One region of the Psychrobacillus sp. FSL K6-4615 genome, then DNA from elsewhere that is predicted to be linked to it. Evidence: riboswitches for the same ligand, from Rfam matches in the RefSeq annotation. Region 1 holds a riboswitch; the other holds the start of a gene.
The links. A riboswitch is a leader RNA that binds a small molecule or an ion and turns the genes downstream of it on or off. The one in region 1 is predicted to bind FMN.
Positions count from the first base shown of each region.

Region 2: linked by a shared signal. The riboswitch ahead of MKX53_RS07290 (ECF transporter S component) and the one ahead of ribE (riboflavin synthase) in region 1 are both predicted to bind FMN.

Region 1 covers NZ_JBBOYQ010000001.1:1,353,339-1,356,539, reverse strand. Annotated here, with positions in the region: gene MKX53_RS06400 (DUF3889 domain-containing protein) at 1-154, shown strand, start outside; gene ribH (6,7-dimethyl-8-ribityllumazine synthase) at 213-680, opposite strand; partial or broken gene ribB (3,4-dihydroxy-2-butanone-4-phosphate synthase) at 717-1,304, opposite strand; gene ribE (riboflavin synthase) at 1,317-1,952, opposite strand; FMN riboswitch at 2,093-2,224, opposite strand; FMN riboswitch at 2,427-2,558, opposite strand; gene MKX53_RS06380 (MarR family winged helix-turn-helix transcriptional regulator) at 2,710-3,153, opposite strand; gene MKX53_RS06375 (SDR family NAD(P)-dependent oxidoreductase) at 3,168-3,201, opposite strand, start outside.
Region 2 covers NZ_JBBOYQ010000001.1:1,517,311-1,520,511, forward strand. Annotated here, with positions in the region: gene MKX53_RS07285 (hypothetical protein) at 1-1,177, shown strand, start outside; FMN riboswitch at 1,451-1,583, shown strand; gene MKX53_RS07290 (ECF transporter S component) at 1,737-2,330, shown strand; gene MKX53_RS07295 (hypothetical protein) at 2,559-3,047, shown strand; gene MKX53_RS07300 (IS3 family transposase) at 2,963-3,201, shown strand, end outside.

The DNA.
Region 1 (3,201 bases):
TGAAGGAAGTGAACCGAAAGAAAATTCTACCATTGAAAAGTTCCGTCTAAGGTTAAAAGAGAGTGATAAAGAATTTGGAGTCTCTGTTAAAATTGAATATTTTACTGATACTAATGAATTGATCCATGTTCAAATCCATGAAGTTTCAGATTAATTGTTTATACTTTTCCTCTTGTTTCTAAGTCATTTCTAGATATTAAGTAAGTCAATTATCACGACATGACCTTTAACAGATTTGCCATCTCAATTGCAGAGACGGCTGCATCGTATCCTTTGTTTCCAACCTTTGTACCTGCCCGTTCAATAGCTTGTTCTATAGATTCTGTAGTGACGATACCAAAAATAACTGGTACTCCAGTTTGTAAACCTACTTGTGCAATTCCTTTTGCTGCTTCGTTGCAAACATAATCATAGTGTGTCGTTGAACCTCTGATTACTGTACCAAGACCAATGATTGCATCGTATTTTTGGGAATCCGCCATTTTTTTTGCAATAAATGGTACTTCAAACACACCAGGAACCCAAGCAACTTCAATACTTTCTTCAACGACACCATGACGTTTTAACCCATCTATTGCACCGTCAACTAGTTTTGCATTGATGAAATCATTAAAACGTCCGACAACAATACCTACTTTCAAATCTGTTCCGATTAAATTTGCTTCGATTGTTTTTACCATCTTATTCTCTCCTCAGCTAGCTTTAATATTTATTAAATACCTTGATAGTTCTTCGATTGTGACAATCTTTAATTGATATTGTTTGGCAAGTTCCAGTAAATCTGGTAAGCGTGCCATTGAACCATCATCGTTCATTATTTCGCAAATTACACCTGATTTAGCTGATGCACAAAGCATGGCAAGGTCAACTGCAGCTTCCGTATGACCTCGTCTTTCCAGTACACCACCTGGCTTTGCGATTAGCGGAAAGACATGTCCTGGTCGTTTAAACTGTTGTGCCTTTGCTTGTGGCTTAATGACTTGTAACATCGTCTCTGATCGATCAAACGCACTTATGCCCGTTGAAGTGTTTTCATGATCAATCGACACAGTAAATGCAGTTTGATGAGAATCTGTATTATTAGAAACCATCGGATGTAATTGCAATACCTCTGCGATTTCTTCATGAATAGGCATACAAATCAATCCTCGACCATACTTAGCCATGAAATTGATGTTTTCTGGTGTTGCAAATTCTGCTAAGCAAAGGAAATCACCTTCATTTTCACGGTTTTCATCATCTACTAAAATAATAAGCTTTCCTTGTGTTAAATCTGTAATTGCTTCTTCTATCGTATTTAGCATGCTAATTTCTCCTTAAAAACCGTTCTGCTGTAAAAAGTCCTGGGTGATAGTCGATTCACTTTTCTTTGTACTAAATTGATGCACATACTTCCCTAGCATGTCACCTTCGATATTAACGAGTTCACCCGCTTTTTTCATGCCTAGAACTGTTTCCTTATTTGTGTGGGGAATTAATGAAACTGTTACCGTCGACTTATTTATAGCAAAAATAGTTAAACTTGTTCCATCAATCGTTATAGACCCCTTTGGAATACAAAAGTGACTTGCCTCTTCTGGTACTATAATATCGATATACACTGCATTTGCTGCATGGCGCTTTTTCAATATGGTACCCACACCATCCACATGTCCTGTAACGAAATGTCCACCGAATCGACCGTTTGCCGCTAATGCTCTTTCTAAATTGACAACTGAACTGCTATTTAATAATTTTGTTGTAGTTGCATAAAACGTCTCTGGCATAACGTCCACTGTAAATTCAAATCTTGAAAATGCGATTACTGTTAAACAGATACCATTCACTGCAATACTATCACCTAATTTGATGTCCTCTAAAATTCGTTTTGCTCGGATAATAAGTTGCATACTGCTAGCAGATGTTTGTACGTTCTTAATGGTGCCAAGCTCTTCAACAATTCCTGTAAACATCGTATCCTCCTTATTAGTAAGTACTTTTAGATGGAATCTAAAGCCTACTTCAAACAAAAACCTCCGTACACATAAGTGTCGGAGGGAAATTAGGTAGATTCAAATAAGCCTTTTGTGTTTTTCTCTCAAAAAGCATTGAACTACTCCTTCTCCCATCCAGACTATAACTGTCGGCTTTGGATTTTCACCAAATCATGCGTTTTACGGCTCACAGGCTTTGAGATTTCTCTCTTACTGTCGATTGGGAATTTCACCCGACCCCGAAGGATAGTTATTCAATTTTAAAAAGTAGAAGCGCCTATGCTCGCGGGATCATGTCCCAACAAACTGACTTACCCAGATTTGTTGGCACCGACAAACGCTATAGCTAGACATTAAAAAACGCACCCAAATTTATGGATGCGAGAGAAGTCATACTTTAATAAGCCTTTTGTTCCTTTTTTAGCATAACTAAAAAACCTCCAAATAGGCAACTTTCTCCTTCTCCCATCCAGACTTTAACTGTCGGCTTTGGATTCTCACCAAATCATGCGTTTTACGGCTCACAGGCTTTGAGATTTCTCTCTTACTGTCGATTGGGAATTTCACCCGACCCCGAAGGAATGTTATAAAATTGTTCTTAGCATAACAATTTCATATCTTAATTGCAAGGAGTTGAGTACTTTTACATTATACAAAAGGATTTTGAAAAACATAAAAAGCTAAGAACCTCTTATGTTGAGGGTCTTAGCTAACTTTTCTCTAAAAAATAATTAGATCATGATGATGACAATCTTTTATTTTTCATACTGTTTAATACTTTTTGCTGTATGTACAAATACTGATCTAATTCTTCCACAGTCAACTCTTCAAATAACTCCACAAATATTTCTTCGCCAATCTTTTGTGCTTCCATTAAAGCAGATCGCCCTTTTTCTGTAATCTGAAGATGGATCGTCCGGCGATCTTCTTCACTATACAGTCGTTCCGCTAATTCAAACTTCACTAGCTTGCTAGAAATATTTGTGATTGCTCCTTTTGTATACCCTAAGGTCTCTGCTAAACCACTTTGCATTACCGGACCATTTGCACGTAATTGAGCTAGTACCAAAATTGCAGATATTCCTACTGGAAATTCAAATTTAGAAGAGAATTTAACTATATTTTCGTTTGAGATTATTTCAGTTGCATGAATCAATTTAAATAAATTTGTTTTCTCCATACTAATTCCTTCTATTAACGCAACATGATGGATCCACCATCAACCATC
Region 2 (3,201 bases), 160 kb from region 1:
GCGCTCAAAAGAAGAAGTTTACCAGCAGCTTAAGTCAAAAATAGAAACGCAAGAGAAATTTGAGCAACGTAAACGAATACAGGTGTCTATGAACAAATGGCTACCATTTATCATTTCTGTAGCATCTGTATTATTATTAACCGTACTCGTCTCTTCCTATATAAATAACAATGAGAGTTCCACAGCTGATACTGTCGAAGAATCGACCACAGCAGACGATCAAATGAGAACTCTAGAAGTACCAGAGGAATCCTCTATGGATGCTAAAGAAGAAGAATCTGTTGGTATGACAACTATGTCTGAAAAGTTAGCTTCTAATGTAGAAATAGCTCCATTTGATCGGACTTTTACTTCTGTTTATGAGCAGGATTTAGGTGATGGAACGGTATTTCATTTTACTCTATTAGAAAATGCGCTCACTGTACCAATCACGATTGTCATTCCTCAAGAGAAAATAGAAGCGGATTTTCCAAATATGGAACCTAGTAGCTTAGAATTATATAATCAGTATGCTCTGGAGATTGACGAAACTTCTCTTGGTTTCCAAGAATATCATCCTTACAAAGGCTACTTTAGAGCAGAAGGTAAAATATTAAAACATTACTTACCAGCAGATCATGGTTACGATTCTGCACCTGGAACAGCTGTACCATACATCTCTTCAATCAATGAGGTCTTTACCGATTTTGATTCGTTCTTAAGAGTAAATGAAGATGGATCCCCAATCGAATGGGATCAAGTAGGGACTATAGATGAACCTTTGGTGTTAACTGGCACAGAGCAGAAGGTAAATTATTTTGCATATAAGGCTTTTAATCAGGTGACCTATTTAACACCAAACTTCAATAAAACTTTCAATACACTATTAGAAGCATTGCAGGGGATGAAAAATCCTGAAAATGAAATTTATACTTCTGTTATTCCGAATGATGTAACTTATTCAGTTAAGGAAGATAAGGGACTTGTTGTACATTTTGATGAGCCTTTAGATTTGGAATCACTAAATGAAAGTGATGCATCTCGTTTGATAGAAGCTTTCTCGCTTACAGCTGCAAGCTTCAATCAAACTATCCGATTAGAGAATATCGTACAAGAAAAATGGAATGAAATAGATTTTTCTAGTCCACTTCCAGTTCCAGTGGGGCCAAATGGTTTTACTATGCAAACAATTCAATAATAAAAAATGCCAATGCTTATTAACTTAAGCTTGGCATTTTTGTTTTAAGATATATGTGATGGCCTATACCTATAATTAACGATCCTGCTAGTAGAAAACTTGAGGATAGCCCAGCCCATAAGCGATCCGAGACAGCCCTTAAATTTTTATTATCGCCCATAACATAAATTTGCCTAGTATTCTCAGTTGCAAACAGGTCTGTTGCATATATTGTTTTAATTTGATAAAATGTTATTAATTCAAGATATATTCTTGGAGGACAACAAAATATTGATTCATCTTCGGGGCAGGGTGCAATTCCCGACCGGCGGTATTAGAAATTTATTTCTTCAGCCCGCGAACCTTAACAGGTTGATTTGGTTAAATTCCAAAGCCGACAGTATAGTCTGGATGGGAGAAGGTGAAGGTGCAGTCGTTTTTCGTATGCTTATACGGATACGCTTATTAAAGTGTACCTTGTTTCTCCCTTGAACTTCTATAAGTTCGAGGGATTTTTTAAGTATGCAAACGTTCTGAACCTTTCTTCTTGTGGAGTGAATCGCAAAAGGAGAGAGGATTTATGTTAAAAGGCAAAACGCGAATGCTTATTGCAGTCGCAATGCTGAGTAGTATTTCTTTTGTTTTAATGCTACTTGCATTTCCATTACCGGTTTTACCGGCTTATTTAAAGGTGGACTTTAGTGATATACCAGCATTAATCGCTGCAATCACAATGGGACCAGTTGCAGGAATTTTAGTCGCATTTTTAAAAAATGTACTAGATTGGTTATTTGCAGGAAGTCCAACTGGTGTACCTGTTGGTCATATGGCTAACTTTGTAACTAGTATCTTGTTTATCGCACCTGTGTATTTGATTTATCGCAAAGTTACTTCGTCCAAAGGCATTATGGCAGGACTCGGAGCAGGTACAGTCTCTATGGCTATTGGGATGAGTGTACTAAATTATTATGTATTTTTACCAATGTACGCTTATTTCTTAAATTTCCCTATGGAAACAGGCACTGCTTTGTTTAATACGATCATTTTTGGTATATTACCATTTAATCTTATTAAAGGTATATTAGTAACGATCGTGATGATTGTTTTATTCAAACGAATGAAGCCATTGCTTGATAAAGTAACTAGTTCATATATGAAACCTAATACAAATTAACAAAAAGTTGTTTCTCCACTAGGAGGAACAACTTTTTTTAAAAAGAAAATATACTTGGTTCATGGAGCTGAAAAGAAAGAATGATAATACTGATTTTCGCTTCAGGCGGACGCTTTCCGCGGGCTTGGCTTCAGCCTCCTCGTTCGCTGCGCTTCCGCGGGGTCTTCAGCTCAAGCTATGATGTGCACCCAAAATGTTGGACTTAAAACTAACTTGGGGGTGCACGTTATGAACATAAAAAAAGCAGAAGTAATTGATGCCTTTTTTGAGAAAGGAATGCCATTAAGAAAAATCGCTCGCGACCTGGGTGTCGATAAGATGGTTATTAGTAGTTGGATAGAAATCTATCGATTTCATGGAATGGAAGGATTAATGGCTCCTGCTTGTAAAGGTTATGAGGAATCTTTTAAAATACACGTAATACAACATATGATAGAGACAGCTGAACCTTATTCAAAAGTAGCTGGTCGTTTTAACATTCCCAGTCGTGCAACCATCTGGAAGTGGATGCATCAATACATGTCAGAAGAGGAATGGACGCTCTATTATTTGAAAAGGGAGCGTCGTGATATGAAGAAAAAGCAGCCGAAACAAGGTATGACAGACATCGGAAAATTACAAGAAGAACTTGAATACTTAAGAGCAGAGAATGCTTATTTAAAAAAGTTAGATGCCTTAGTTCAAGAAAAAAAGAAGTCCCAACCAAAGAGAAAGTAAGAGTGATTGATGAATTAAGGCATGAATTTCCTCTACAAATTTTATTACATGTTTCTGAAGTAAAAAAAGCAACTTACTATTATCATAAGAAGAACTTAGAGAAGGCAGATAAATACGCAACGATAAAAGAAGCGATTGAACGTATATTCTACCA